One region of the Clostridium neonatale genome, then DNA from elsewhere that is predicted to be linked to it. Evidence: riboswitches for the same ligand, from Rfam matches in the RefSeq annotation. Region 1 holds a riboswitch; the other holds the start of a gene.
The links. A riboswitch is a leader RNA that binds a small molecule or an ion and turns the genes downstream of it on or off. The one in region 1 is predicted to bind S-adenosylmethionine.
Positions count from the first base shown of each region.

Region 2: it holds a riboswitch for S-adenosylmethionine, as region 1 does, so the genes downstream of both, CNEONATNEC86_RS05815 (O-acetylhomoserine aminocarboxypropyltransferase/cysteine synthase family protein) here and CNEONATNEC86_RS04585 (methionine ABC transporter ATP-binding protein) in region 1, are expected to answer to the same signal.

Region 1 covers NZ_UICR01000001.1:997,128-1,005,423, forward strand. The annotation lists gene CNEONATNEC86_RS21900 (class I SAM-dependent methyltransferase) at 1-616, shown strand, start outside; gene CNEONATNEC86_RS21905 (beta/alpha barrel domain-containing protein) at 1,241-1,807, shown strand; gene rnr (ribonuclease R) at 2,156-4,354, shown strand; gene smpB (SsrA-binding protein SmpB) at 4,567-5,034, shown strand; SAM riboswitch class I at 5,331-5,454, shown strand; gene CNEONATNEC86_RS04585 (methionine ABC transporter ATP-binding protein) at 5,553-6,518, shown strand; gene CNEONATNEC86_RS04590 (methionine ABC transporter permease) at 6,518-7,156, shown strand; gene CNEONATNEC86_RS04595 (MetQ/NlpA family ABC transporter substrate-binding protein) at 7,253-8,104, shown strand.
Region 2 covers NZ_UICR01000001.1:1,287,491-1,295,786, reverse strand. The annotation lists gene CNEONATNEC86_RS05835 (DUF624 domain-containing protein) at 1-504, shown strand, start outside; gene CNEONATNEC86_RS05830 (EFR1 family ferrodoxin) at 673-1,431, opposite strand; gene CNEONATNEC86_RS05825 (SDR family NAD(P)-dependent oxidoreductase) at 1,690-2,460, opposite strand; gene CNEONATNEC86_RS05820 (ArsR/SmtB family transcription factor) at 2,556-2,855, opposite strand; gene CNEONATNEC86_RS05815 (O-acetylhomoserine aminocarboxypropyltransferase/cysteine synthase family protein) at 3,414-4,712, opposite strand; SAM riboswitch class I at 4,949-5,065, opposite strand; gene CNEONATNEC86_RS05810 (multicopper oxidase family protein) at 5,282-6,886, shown strand; gene CNEONATNEC86_RS05805 (Nramp family divalent metal transporter) at 7,045-8,296, opposite strand, start outside.

The sequences.
Region 1 (8,296 bases):
TGCAGAGAATTATGATGAAGCTATTGCTATGGAAGATGGAGAATATAAAGAGTTATTTAAAAATTATAATGAGATATTGAATGAAACTGTAAAACACATATCAAAATTTGAAAATGCAAAAGTTATTGATATCGGTTCAGGAACTGGAAATTTAACAAATATTGCTTCTAAAATTGGATATGATATAGTTGGAATAGAGCCAAATTTAAAAACAAGAAATATTGCAACTGCAAAATACCCGGAAATAAACTTTTTATCAGGAACATTTTTATCACTACCAATAGATGATAGTAGTTTAGATGCAATAATAAGCAGTTATGCATTTCATAATTTGACTGATGAAGAAAAGAAAGATGCAATTGCAGAATTTAAAAAGAAACTTAAAGATAATGGGACTGTTGTGATTGCAGATACCATTTATGAAAATGATGAAGCTAAGAAGAACTTTATAAGAGAAGTAGAAGAGTCTGTGGAGATTACTTTAGCACATACATTGAAAAATGAATTTTCTTCAACAGAGACATTATTAACAGAACTATTTGAAAATGAAGGTTTTAAAGTAACTTATCAGCAAATGAATAAATTTGTATGGATTTTAACTGCAAAACTTGATTAATAAATTTAATTGTTATAAGTTGACTAGAAAACTGGAGACTTACGCATAATTTTTGCGTAAGTCTTTTTTGCAATATAAAAAAGTATTTGTTTATAAAAGAAGAGCAGAAAATAGTTGCACAAATATTTAAAAGAAAATAAAATGCCCAGAATTTAAGTGAGAGCCCAAATTTTGTATTTGGCTGATCGAACTTACTCCTATGAACGGATGTGAATAGTGAGTTTCGTTTAAAAAAATTATTTGCATAAATATCTTAATAAAGATAAAATGTCCAGAATATAAGAATATAAGAATATAAGAATATAAGAATATAAGAATATAAGAATATAAGAATTTGCTTATTTTATGCGGGGGAGAAGGAATTATTTAAGGAAACATCTTCATCACTAGATGAAGATGGGCTATACTGCTAGGCTCGTACCTCACCAAGCATTATATGCCAAGGAAACACCTACTCATATACATTGGTAGGTGTAAGCGATTCACACCAAATCACAGATTCGGGTTCTCTGCTTAAGAATGTGCACTTATAAAAAGAGCAGCTATGCTGCAATAAGGAACTTTTCTTATTTTATGGGCTTTTGAGGGATATGTAAAATTTTAATTATGGAAGGAGTGTTAAAAATGAGTGAAATAAATTTACCTAAATATTATGAAAATGAAGCTGGGATTATAAAAAGAGCAGGAGATTTTATTAAAGAGTTCGGAAAAAATGTGTTAATAGTTGGAGGAGAGACAGCATTAAAAATAGTGAGAATAGATTTATACAGAAGTTTAGAAGAAAATTCAATTAAATATGAAGTTAAGAAATTTAATGGATATCCAACTCAAAAATATATTTTAGATTTATGTAATTTAGTTGAAGACTTAGGTGTAAAAAGAGTAAGATATGCAGATACGGTTGGGATATTATCTATATCAAAAACAAAACAAGTTATTAGTGAATTAAGAAAAAATTCTAATGTTGAGATAGAGATACATTCACACAATGATTTTGGAATGGCATTAGCAATTGCAATAGAATCAGTAAAAAATGGTGTGAGATATGTTGATTGTACTTTAGATGGAATAGGAGAAAGAAGTGGAAATTGCAATTTACAAGAATTTTTAAGAATTGGGTTTGAGTTTCCTGAAGAAGTGAAAATAGATAAAATGAATTTAATCAAAAGTGATCTTAAAAATATAATTTGAAAATTAGGTGAGAAGTAAGGGTGATGATTATAGATTAGTTTTTTCTGATTTATTATTATCGCTTTTTTATATATTTTAAGTAGTATAGGAATAATGATAACTTTTTTTATAGAAAGTATACATAATGGCTATAATTTATAATGAAGATGACATACTAAATTAATAAATCATAATAAATTATTATTTATTATAGACATAATAATATTATTTATAGCAGAGAGAATAGTAATGGAGATATATTCAGTAAGATGTTATTGTGGTAGTATATAGATATAAAAGAATATTTATAATGTTTAAGAAATTTAAATTATAAATAGTAAAATAATGCCTTTTAAAGGAGGAATCATTATGGGAATTAAACAAACACTAGTAAGCTTTATGAAAGAAACAGCTTATAGTCCTATGGATTTAGAGGAATTATGCGCTGTATTTGATATACAACCGAATGAATATAAAGCATTTAAAAAGACATTAAGAACTATGGAAGCAGAGGGATTAATAGTAAAAACCAAAAGAGATAGATATAAAGTTGCAGGAAAAGAAGAGATAAATAATTATGATGGTCTTGTTATTGGAGCTTTAGAAGTACATCAAAGAGGGTTTGGTTTTCTTATTCCAGATGAAGAAGGACAGAAAGATGTATTTATACCAAGCAATGCTATGAGAGATGCTATGAATGGTGATAAAGTAGCAGTAAAAGTAACAAGAGAAGATACAGATACTAAAAAAAGAGAAGGTCAGATTGTAGATGTATTAGAGAGAAATGTAACCAAAGTTATTGGCGTATATGAAGATTCAAGAAACTTTGGATTTGTAATATCAGAAGATACTAGAATTTCAAGAGACATATATATACCAAAGAGAGATAGAAATGGTGCGCAAGATGGTGATGTAGTTGTTGTAAAAATAACAAAATATCCAGCTGAAAGAAGAAAGCCAGAAGGTGTCGTAACAGAAATTCTAGGTAAAAAAGGTGACAAAGGAATTGATATTTTAACAATAATCAAGAAAAATGGACTTCCAGAGGAGTTCCCAGATAAAGTTTTAAAGTATGCTGATGGTATTTCCGAGGAAATAGATCCAAAAGAGCTTAAGGGAAGACGAGATTTAAGAGAGTTAAGAATGGTAACTATAGATGGTGAAGATGCAAAAGATTTAGATGATGCAGTATCTATAGAAAAACTTGAAAATGGTAATTACAGACTTGGTGTTCATATAGCTGATGTTACTAATTATGTAAAAGAAAATAATCCATTAGATAGAGAAGCGTTAAAAAGAGCTACCTCTGTTTATTTAATAGATAGAGTTATTCCAATGCTGCCTAGAAAGTTATCAAATGGAATTTGTTCATTAAATCCAAAGGTTGATAGACTTACACTTACATGCTTTATGGAAATAAACTCAAAAGGTAAGGTTGTAGATCATGAGATTGTTGAATCTGTAATTAAGACAAATGAAAGAATGACATATACAGATGTAACTAAAATGTTAAGAGATCATGATGAAGAATTGATAAAGAGATATGATTATTTATATGATGACTTTAAACTTATGGAAGAACTTTGCACTATCTTAAGAACAAAAAGAGAAAAAAGAGGAGCTATTGACTTTGAAATAGCAGAAGCTAAGATTGTTTTAAATGAGCTTGGAAAGCCAATAGAAATAAAGCCTTACGAAAGGGCAATTGCAAATAGAATGATAGAAGAATTTATGCTTGCAGCTAATGAAACTGTAGCTGAGCATATGTTTTGGACACATATGCCTTTTGTATATAGAATTCATGAAAATCCAGATGAAGAGAAATTGGCTAAATTTAAAGAATTTATTTATAATTTAGGCTATACAATTCATTGGAAAGAGGATATTCATCCAAAGATGTTCCAAGAAATATTAGAGAAAGTAAAGGGTAAAAATGAGGAAACCGTAGTAAGTACATTATTATTACGTTCAATGATGCAGGCTAGATATGCACCTGAATGTACAGGACATTTTGGCTTGGCTGCTAAATATTATTGTCATTTTACTTCTCCAATAAGAAGATATCCTGATTTACAAATTCATAGAATCATAAAAGAGCATCTTCATGGTGAAATTGATGAAAAGAGAGTAAATAAACTTAAAAATATTGTAGGTCAGGCATCAAAACAATCATCAGAAATGGAAAGAAAAGCACAAGATGCAGAAAGAGAAGTTGATGATTTAAAGAAGGCTGAGTATATGCAAGATCGAATTGGTGAAGAATTTGAAGGAGTTATATCTTCGGTTACATCATTTGGTGTATTTGTTGAACTTCCAAATACAATAGAAGGATTAGTTCATATTACAGATTTAGACGACGATTATTACGTTTATAATGAGAGTCAATTATCTTTAATTGGTGAAAGAACTAGAAAAATATATAAGCTTGGTGATAAAGTAAAAGTTCAATGTGATCATGTAGATATAGATAATAGAGAAATTTTCTTTAAGATTACCCAAGAAGAAGGTAAAACTTTAGATGATGAAGAAAATGAAATAATGCATGAGCAAGAAAACATAGAAGAATAAATAATATAATATAAATACCTTAATATGCCAGCCACTTCAATATAATAAATAATGGATGCTGGCATAATTAAATGTTATAAGAAGATTTGACAATAGAAAAATAATCGAATATTTAATAGACATTATAGCTATAAAGATTTAATTGATTAAAATTTCTAGCTATAATATAATTTTATTTAGGGAAATTTTAACCGAAGTAGAAGGTGATAAAAATGGTAAGAAAGAAAAATTCAAATACATTAGCTGAAAATAGAAAAGCAAGACATGATTATTTTGTTGAAGAAACAATAGAAGCAGGATTAGAGTTAGTAGGAACAGAAGTAAAATCTATAAGAAATGGAAGAGCGAATCTCAAAGATTCCTATGCTGATATATACAATGGAGAGGTATTCATAAAAAATATGCACGTATCTCCATATGAACAAGGAAATATATTTAATGTTGATCCACTTAGAGAAAGAAAATTATTACTTCATAAACAAGAAATTAGAAGACTTGATGAGCTTGTATCTAGGGATGGATATACATTAATTGCATTATCATTATATTTGAAACAAGGAAGAGTTAAAGTTGCACTAGGTATATGTAAAGGTAAGAAAAATTACGATAAAAGGGATGCTATGCTGGAAAAGGCTCATAAGAGAGATATTGACAGAGCTATTAAAGAAAAGTATAGATAATAAATTATAATTATGTAAATGAATATAGGCTTTTTAGAAGCATTTATATTCATTTTTATTTAGTAAACAATTACTTAAAAATTAAAAGTTTTGCGAATTGAATTATTAATTTAATAAATATATTGTAGAAATTTATGAGAGTAGTCAATAAATAGCAATATATTGTGATAAATGGATAATTTAAAACTATATATATTGAAAAAGTTTTAAAAGGTGATAAGTAATATTTCAGGTGTTGTTTGACAGATGAAAAAAATATATTTATAATAACAGACAGAAGCTAAATTAAATATATAGTCTTATCAAGAGTGGCGGAGGGACTGGCCCGATGAAGCCCAGCAACCGATAGATTGGCTCATTTTCCAATTATATACGGTGCTAATTCCTGCAGTTTTTATATTTAAAACTGGTAGATGAGAGAGTAAATTAATGAGTGTTTTATGCGCTAGAGGTTTATTCTCTAGCGCTTTTGTTTTTATCGCGATAATTCAAAAACAGCTTCAAGGAGGAAAAGTGCTTTGATAGAAATAAAAAATGTTGTTAAAAGTTTTGGGGAAACTAAAGTCTTAAAAGATATTTCAATAAGCATAAAGCAGGGGGAAATTTACGGAATAATTGGGCATAGTGGTGCAGGTAAATCAACACTATTAAGATGTATAAATGGTCTTGAAGGATATAATGAAGGAACAGTAAATGTAATGGGACAAGAAGTTTCTACATTAAGCAGCTATGAACTTAGAAAATTTAGAAAAGATTTAGGAATGATTTTTCAAAACTTTAATCTAATGCAAAGAAAGAACGTTTTTGATAATGTAGCTCTTCCTCTTGAAGTTTGGGGATACAGTAAGGAAGAAATAAAGACTAGAGTTTTAGAGCTTCTTAAATTAGTTGGACTAGAAGAAAAAGTTAAAAATAAACCATCAGAATTAAGTGGTGGACAAAAACAAAGAGTAGCAATAGCAAGAGCACTAGCACTAGAACCTAAGGTATTACTTTGTGATGAAGCAACATCAGCTTTAGATCCAAAAACAACAAAAGATATTTTGGCATTACTTTTGAAAATAAATAAAGAACTTGGAATAACCATAGTAGTGGTTACACACCAAATGGAAGTAATAAAAGAAATATGTGAAAAAGTAGCTTTAATAGATGGTGGCGAAATTAGAGCAGAAGGTAAAGTTGAGGACGTATTTTTACAACCAGGAAAATCACTTAAAAAATTCTTAGGTGAAGAAGATGATGAGGTATTACCTGAAGATGGAGTAAATATTAAAATATTTTTCCCAAGTGATTCTTCAGAAAATGCCCTTATAACTAGGATGGCTAGAGAATTAAATATAGATTTTTCAATAGTTTGGGGTAAACTTGAAAAATTCAGACAAAATGTATTAGGTGGGCTTGTAATAAATATAAAAGAAGAAGACAAGGATGCTGTTATTAAGTATCTTGAAGGTAAAGAAATCTTATTGGAGGTGCTTAATTAATGGGTGAGATAGTATTAGATGCATTAAAAGAAACACTAATCATGGTTTTTACATCAACAATTTTTGCAGTAATATTAGGATTTATACCAGCAATTCTTCTAACAGTCACAGCAAATGATGGATTAAAACCTAATAAAATAATATATAATATTTTAGATTTTATAGTAAATACATTAAGGAGTTTTCCGTTTGTTATATTAATGGTAATAATAGTACCACTAACAAGATTTATTGTAGGTAAATCAATTGGTACAACAGCAGCGATAGTTCCACTTACAATAGCAGCAGCACCTTTTGTTGCAAGAGTTATTGAATCTTCATTAAGAGAAGTGGATAAAGGCGTTATTGAGGCTGCTAAAGCATTTGGAGCTTCAAATTTCCAAATAATATTTAAAGTTATGCTAAAAGAGGCTATACCATCAATAATGTCAGGAATAACATTAACAATAATAAGCATAGTTGGTTATTCAGCTATGGCAGGGGCTATTGGTGGAGGAGGACTTGGTGATGTAGCAATAAGATATGGATACCAAAGATTCCAGACAGATGTAATGGTAGTAACTTGTATAATACTTATTATAGTAGTTCAATTACTACAATTTTTAGGAAACTATTTCTACAATAAATTATCAAAATAAAATTAAATTAGTACAATGTGCTTTTAACTTAAATTTTTACTTGATTTGTGAATTGTGCATTGTAAAATATGAATTGATTAAATGGGGGTATCAAATATGAAAAAAAGAATAATTATATCATCAATATTAGCAGGAGTACTTGCATTAAGCTTAATAGGTTGTGGGGGGACAGCTTCAAATGAAGGAACAAAGAGTGATGGAGCTAAAACAGAAGCATCAAACAGTGGAGATGATAAAGTTATAAAAATTGGTGTAACACCAGAACCACATAAAGGCATCGTAGATGCAGCAAAACCTTTACTTGAAAAAGAAGGATATACTGTAGAAATAACAGAATTTAATGATTACGTTCAACCAAATACAGCAGTATCAGAAGGAGATTTAGATGCGAACTTCTTCCAACATAAGCCTTATTTAGATGAACAAAATTCATCAAAGAACTTAGGATTAGTTTCAGTTGGAGGAGTTCACGTAGAACCAATGGGGTTATATTCTAATACTATAAAGAGCTTAGATGAATTAAAAGAGGGCGCAACAATAGCAATTCCTAATGATGCTACAAATGAAGCTAGAGCATTAAAATTATTAGCAGCTAATGGATTAATTGAAATTCCAGATGGAGAATTAATTACTCCAAAAGATATAACTAAAAATGAAAAGAAGATAGAATTCCAAGAATTAGAAGCAGCATCTGTTCCAAGAGCATTAGAAGATGTTGATGCAGCAGTTATTAATGGTAACTATGCAATACCAGCAGGGTTTAATATATCTACTGATGCAATTATTCTTGAAGGTAAAGAATCTGATTACGTAAATATAATTGCTGTAAAAGAAGGCAATGAAAACTTACCTAAGATTCAAGCTTTAGTTAAAGCATTAAATTCAGATGAAGTTAAGAAGTATATTGAAGAAACATATCCAGATGGAGCAGTAGTTCCAGCATTCTAGATTATATAAAAACAGCTTATGTGTTAAATCTTACATAAGCTGTTTTTTATTCTGATTCTGCAGATAAATGCAGTGTATTAATATTATGGGGAAATAGAGTTTGAATCTAAAAAGGAAGCAGAAAGTTTTACTGTACCAACGTGGCTTGGAAAAGAAGTCACAGAAGATAAAAAATATAAAATGGCTAATTAT
Region 2 (8,296 bases), 290 kb from region 1:
TCAATAGGTGCTCTTTATTCTGTTATAAATAAATCACTTAGAGAAAAAGACATGTTTTTTTCTTCTCAGTATTTTAAAGTTTATAAAAATAATTTTTTAAATAATTTGAAGCTTTGGACAATCCTACTATCACTATTTATAATTTTATTTATGGACTTTCAGTTCTTCTATTTTCAAAAACCTAATAGTGGACTACATATAATTTTTTTAATACTTCTAATCTTTTTAGGCTTAATAAGCTTATATGTTTTTCCTATTAATTGTCGCTTTGAAGTTAAAATAAAAGATTTACTTATAACCTCTCTTTATTATATGATCAAAAAATTTCCAACAACAATATTAAAAGCCGTATTAATATTTCTAACATACTATTTATTTAAAAATGTTTCTGTCATATTTTTATTATTTGTTCCAGTAATTCTTTGTTTTATATTTTCTTATTATGATAAAAATATGATTTTAGAACTTGAAAATCGTAGCATAACAAATATTAAATCTATTTAGTCAATTGGGCATTGCAAATGCATGAAAGTCCTGTATAAACTAAAAATCATGCATAAATAGAGCAAATTATCAATATATGCATGGTTTTTATTTATAAAAATTTATACATAAACATTTTACAATAGCCCTTTATACATTTTTTACATATTCTTTTATAATGTAACTTATTTAATCACTTATGAGCTCACTAGCTTCTATATATGGATTTCTATATCTATTTTTCTTAATTGTACTTTTTCCAATATTAATAGCTTTTTTAGGACATATATTTATACATGCCATACAATCTACACATTTTCCATTCCATTTTGGCTTATTGCTTTCAATTGTAATATTATTTACAGGGCATATTTTTTCACACATATTACATCCAATACAATTTTCATTCACATTAAAATTCTTATCTTTATTTTTTAATACATCTTTAAAAATTTTATATTCAAAGCAACCTATTCCATACTTGAATGCTGCTTCTTTTTCTTCTCTTTTTGATATAGACTGTATAAATTCTTCTATCTTACTATCATAATTTGATATTGTATTCTTTGCACGTTTTTCTGTAGGATTGGTTCCCATTTTTGTATAATTTGAGATATATTTAACTGTAAGATAATTATTTATATTCCTTCCTAATAATTTATTAATTTGATAAAAGCTTGTATTAGCACCTCCTCCTCCGGAAACTCCAATAGCAAAAATATATGCATCTGGATTTATTTTTACTCTTGAAAGAAAATCATACATTACTATTGGCACACCAGCATAGTGTATTGGATAAATGAATCCTATCATTTCATCCTCTATTTCAAAACTTTCTTCTCTTAAAGCTTTTGGAATAGATATAAGTTCACAATTTTCAAATGCATATTTTATTTTTTTAGCTACATATAAGCTATTTCCTGTTGCTGTATTATATAATATCTTCATAATTCCTCCTTGATTTATCTCATCATATTTTCTGTTATATTTAAAAATAATTTTGTATATTCATTTCCTATTCGACTAGTTGCAATTGTAATCAGTACTTTTCACTCATTTTCTTTCTCTACTTAATTTTATATTTTGATAATCATCGAATTGTATTTTTAAGAATTAAATCTAGGAGCTTCTAATATACTATTTGCTCTCAAAGTTAACTCTTTTATTTACTATATATGTTTCTTTCAAAAATATATTCTGAAATGTTTATTGCTTACTTTTCTTTTTTAATCCCATTTGGTACTTACCTATAAATGGTGCAGCTATTTTTCTTGGAATCATAACAAGTAATTTATTTTCAATGCCAGGTATTACATTCCCTTTTCCTTTCATAAGAGCATCATATCCCTTTTTAGCAACAAAGGCTGGATCTTTTGCTTTAGGATTATCCTCCTTACCTTCACGTTTGCAAAAATTAGTTTTAGTAGCCCCTGGACAAAGTGCTGTAACAGTAACATTATATGTCTTTAATTCGTGTGCAATCGCTTCAGTTAATGATAGTACATATGCTTTGCTAGCATAATATACAGCAGTATATGGTCCTGGATGATAAGCTCCTGTTGATGCTACATTTAAAATTTTCCCGTGTTTTCTTTTAGCCATTTCTCTTCCATAAAGCTTAGTTAATATGGTTAAACTACTCATATTTAAATTCATCATCTCATAATCTTTTGTTATTTCTTCATTAATAAATTCATTTACATATCCAAACCCTGCATTATTAATTAGGATGTCTACGTTAATATTATTATTCTTTATTTCTTGATATAATTCTTCAGCAGTACCTTTTTTACTTAAATCTTTCTCAAAAATATAGACCATAATTTTATATTTTTCTTCCATGTCTTCTTTCATGTTTTCCAGTACTTTGATATTTCTTCCTGAAAGTATAAGATTATACTTATTCTCAGCAAATATTTTAGCAAATTCATAACCTATTCCACTAGTTGCTCCTGTTATTAAAACATATTCTTTCATTTACTTTTCACCTCTTGTGAATATATTTCTATAGTTTGATATATATCGAATCATATATTTATATTTGTCCTTATATTAAATAAAATTCGGCCTACTTATTTGTCTATTTTAAGCATACTGCAAGCTTCATTTACTAGCTCTTCATTTATCCTGGCAATAAGGTATTTCCCTTTTTTTTCTGTGAAAATAAGTCCGGCATTTGTAAGCTCTTTTAAATGATGTGAAATAGTAGGTGCGCCAATATTAAATTTATTAATTATATCTGTAATAAAACACCCACAACATTCATCATCTTCAAAAGATTTTTCATTACATTTCAAAATTTCTAAATATATTTCTAATCTATTTTCATTAGACAATGCTTTAAATATTTTTGCTAATTCCTTTGAATCCATAGTTCCTCCATAAAAATTGTACATCATAATTCTATCTTTGCATAACAGTTTGATACTTATCGAATTGTTATTTTTATAATATTCTTTTATTTTATCTCTGTCAATAATCTTTAAAGATGTATTGCACAACATAAATAAGGGATGTAGTAAGTTTATAGTGAAATAACCGAAATAAAGTTCTCAAATTGGGCTCGCTTGCTTAAAAAATGAAGCAAGAATTTTTTTAGAATGTAATAAACGTACATTAACATCTTAATTCTGTCAAAAACACATTTGTTTTTTGAGTCAAGCATAAATTATAACAAAAATAAATTAGGTATCTATGGTTTTAGAGAAAACAAAGAAATTCAATATATGAATATGCGTAGTATTGTATTGGAAATTTCAGCTTTTAAATTCTTTGGCAGAGGCTGTTCCAAAATTGTTTGTCCGAAAACCTGCTTTTTGGAGCAAACATTTTTGGGCGCAGCCTCTGCCATTAGAATTTTTAGCTGGAATTTCCCTACAATCGAGCATATCATATATTGAATTTCGGTTATTTCTCACTAAACTCTGATTCTACACAATATCTTTATTAAACGCTTGTTCTAAATCATAAATTATATCATCAATATGTTCTGTTCCAATTGATAATCTTATTGTGTTTGGTTTAATTCCACTTTCTCTTAATTCTTCTTCGTTCATTTGTGAATGTGTAGTACTTGCTGGATGAATTACAAGAGATTTAACATCTGCAACATTAGCAAGTAATGAGAAGATCTCCAATTTATCAATAAATTCTTGAGCTTCTTTTACACCACCTTTAATTTCAAAAGTGAAGATTGAACCTGCTCCATTTGGGAAATATTCTTTATATAATTTATTATATTTACTATCTTCTAATGCTGGATGATTAACACTTTCAACTTGTGGATGATCTTTTAAGAATTCTACAACTTTTAATGTATTTTCAACATGCCTTTCAACTCTTAACGATAGTGTTTCTAACCCCTGTAATAATAAGAATGCATTAAATGGGCTTATGCATGCACCTGTATCTCTTAATATAATTGCTCTTATTCTAGTTACATATGCTGCTGCACCTACAGCTTCTGCAAATTTTATTCCATGATAGCTTGGATCTGCTTCTGTTAATTGTGGGAATTTTCCTGATCCAATCCAGTCAAACTTTCCTGAATCTACAATTACTCCACCTAATGATGTTCCATGTCCACCAATAAATTTAGTTGCTGAATGAACAACAATATCTGCACCGTGTTCTATTGGTCTGAAAAGATATGGTGTTGCAAATGTATTATCAACAATTAATGGTATTTTATGTTTATGTGCAATTTCTGCTACTGCATCCACATCTATAAGACTTGAATTTGGATTTCCTAGTGTTTCTATGAATATTGCTTTTGTATTATCTTGTATAGCTTTTTCAAAGTTTTCTACTTCATCTGCGTCTACAAAAGTTGTTGTTACTCCATAGTCTGGAAGTGTATGTGCTAATAAATTATAAGATCCTCCATATATGGTTTTAGCTGCAACTACATGATCCCCTGCCTTTGTTATATTTTGAATTGCATAAGTTATTGCGGCTGCCCCTGATGCCACTGCAAGTCCTGCAACTCCTCCTTCAAGTGCTGCTACTCTGCTTTCAAATACATCTTGTGTTGAATTAGTTAATCTTCCATATATATTTCCAGCATCAGCTAGTCCAAATCTTGCTGCTGCATGTGCACTATTTTTAAATACATATGATGTTGTTTGATATATTGGTACTGCTCTTGAATCTGTTGCTGGATCTGGACTTTCCTGTCCTACATGAAGTTGTAATGTTTCAAATTTTAATTTTCTTTCTTCTCTACTCATTGATATAACCCCCGTTTTAATAATATATTTTAAACCACATAAATATGATTTAATTACTATGATTTATTACAATAAAGATATCCATTTAAAAGTTAATTACTATCTACTACATTTAAATTTTATAGAATTAAAAACTTTATCTTCCATGGTCTTTTGGAAAACTAAGCTGATCTTTATTGCATAATAAAAAGCTACTTTCAAAGATAAGAAAGTAGCATAAATTCTATTATTATACAATCTTATCTCTCAGATAAAAATATCTGCAGGATTTAGCACCTTAAACTATACTAATGATATATAATTCAGGTTGCCAGACTTCATAGGGCCAGTCCCTCAGTCTTTCTTGATAAAATAATTAAATATTCGATTAAAGTATTCTTATTGAATTACTATGATATGAGTATATATTCTTTATTCATATATGTCAATACTTTTTTCTATATTATTCATTTTTTTTACTCATTATATATATTTTATAAAAACACAATATTATATGTTACTACATATAATATATTAAAAGTAAATTAACAATTAAGCAAAAGATAATTTTTTAAAGGATGTGTTAATCATTGAATAAAGATGATAAACTCACTACAAATTCTCAAGTGGATCCATCTGATCCTTCAACTATTACCCCATTTGTTGATCCACTTCCAGTACCATCTATAGCTAAACCAATTAATTCATGTAATTGTTCAGATTCAGAAGAACCATATTATAAAATCGTTATGAAAGAAGCATATCATAAATTTCATAGATCATTCCCACCAACTAAAATGTGGACATATAATGGAATATTTCCTGGACCTACAATAGAAGTTATGAGAGATGTTCCTATTTTAGTTAAATGGATAAATAATCTGCCAGATGAACATCTACTACCAGTTGATCATACCCTCCATGGTACTATGGATACTCCAGATGTAAGAACTGTAGTTCACTTGCATGGTGCTAATGTAAATGATGATAGTGATGGAAATCCTGAAGCATGGTTTACTAAAAATTATGACACTGTAGGTGAAAGGTTCACTAGAGAAGTTTATGAATATACTAATCATCAATTTGGAGGTACTCTCTGGTATCATGATCACACAATAGGAATAACAAGGTTAAATGTATATGCTGGTTTATCAGGATTTTATCTTATAAGAGACAGTTTAGAAGATAGGTTGAATCTTCCAACGGGTAAATATGAAATACCGATGATTATTCAAGATAGAACATTTAACAGAGATGGTTCATTATTCTATCCTGATTCACCACCACAACAAGACCCACCAGCACCTCAACTACCAAAACCATCAATAATACCAATATTTTTCGGAGAAGTAGCAACTGTAAACGGCAAGGTATGGCCATACCTTAATGTTGAACCACGTAAATATAGATTTAGAATATTAAATGCTTCAAACGGTAGAGGTTATACTCTTAGTTTAGATAATGGTGGTACCTTTACTCAAATAGGTACTGAATTAGCCTTATTGCATGAATCTCAAGAAATTGACTCTTTCATATTGGAACCCGCTGAAAGAATTGATTTAATAATAGATTTTTCAAAATATACTGGCAAAGAAATAATTCTAAAAAATTCAGGTGGCGGTATTCCTATGGCTAGCAATAACATCATGAAATTTAAGGTTTGTCTTCCATTAACTAAGCCTGATACAAGTGTTATTCCTGATCAATTACTTCCATATCATAACATTAATCCTTTATTAGCACGTAAGGAAAGAACCTTGCATTTAGATTCTATGCAAGACGATTTTGGCAGAACAATGCACCTAGTAAATGATAGGATGTGGCATGAACCAACTACAGAAAAGCCTGAATTAGACAGTATAGAAATATGGCATTTAGTTAATCATTTTCAATTTCCTCATCCAATTCACGTTCATTTAGTTGATTTTGAGATACTTGGAAGAAAGACTTTTACTGATGACGATTTTGATGAAAATGGAAACTATAAGTTTGATATAGATGCCTTAGAACCACCAGCCGACTTTGAAAATGGCTTAAAAGATACTGCAAGAGCAGAGCCTGGAATGGTCACAACAATTGTTATGCATTTTAAAAAGCTCGGAGATTATGTTTATCATTGTCATATACTTGAGCATGAAGATAATGATATGATGAGACCATTTAAAGTTATCGAGAATTCTGTTCCAGTAGAATAAAACTATAAATTTAAAAAAATAAATGACTGATTGATGTATAACCAATATCAGTCATTTATTATTTTATTTGCATATGAATCTAATTTCTATATTCATCTATTTTTATAATAATAATTCTTAAAATATCACTATTATGCTAATATTCAGTTATATATATTCTATAAATAACTGAATATTAGCATAATATTTAAAAATGTAACTATCAAACCAATAGTCCATAAAATAATATTTTCAATTAAAGTATTTTTATATTCTCCCATAACTTTTTTAGATGAGGTTAAATAAATTTGTGTAAAAATAGTTATTGGTAATTGTACGCTTAATAACATTTGTGAATATAATAAACCATTAAATGGATTGTTAACAAAAAATATTATTATTAAAGCTGAAATAACTGTAATCAATACACCCATTTTTGTATTTCTATCATCTATATCATAAGATTTTTTGAACATTCCAGCAAATATTGATCCTCCTGCCATTCCAGCTGTAACAGTTGATGCTATTCCTGAAAAAAGTAATGCTATCGCAAATATTATTGCCGCAGAATTTCCTAGTAACGGTTTCAATAATTCTTGTGCTTGTTCAAGTTCTGTTACTGAAATATTATTTTTGAAAAATGTTATTGATAAAAGTACCATTGCACTATTTATAATAAATCCTATTATCATAGATAACAATGTATCCATAAATTCATATTTTAATTGTCTCTCCATTATGGATTTATCTTGAAGATTCCATTTTCTACTTTGAATTACTTCTGAATGTAAAAACAAGTTATGTGGCATAACCACTGCACCTAACACACTCATTATTACTGGTATAGATCCACTTGGTATAGATGGAATTATCCAGCCTCTAGCAGCTTCTCCCCAATCAACATTAACTAAAGCCACCTCAAATATAAAGGCAATTCCAACTATTGATACAAAACCAATTATTACTTTTTCTATTTTTCTATATGAATTTGAAAATAGCATATATATTATTAAAATTGTTGCTATTAAAGCTCCAAATTTTATAGGAATACTAAAAAGCATTTTTAAAGCTATAGCAACCCCTAAAATTTCTGCCATTGCAGTCCCAATTGCAGCTAGTATTGCTGTTGATGTTATTATTTTACCTATGGTAGGTCTTATATACTCACTTATTGCTTCTGAAATACATAAGCCTGTAACTATTCCCAAATGTGCAGCATTATGTTGCAATACTATTAACATTATAGTTGATAGTGTTATCATCCATAATAGTTTATATCCGTAATCAGATCCAGCTGCAATATTAGATGCCCAATTTCCTGGATCTATAAATCCAACTGTAACCAAAATTCCTGGTCCTACATATTTTAAAAATTCCTTTCCATTAAATTTTGAAGCATTCTTATTAAAAATTTTTTTTTCTATATTCTTC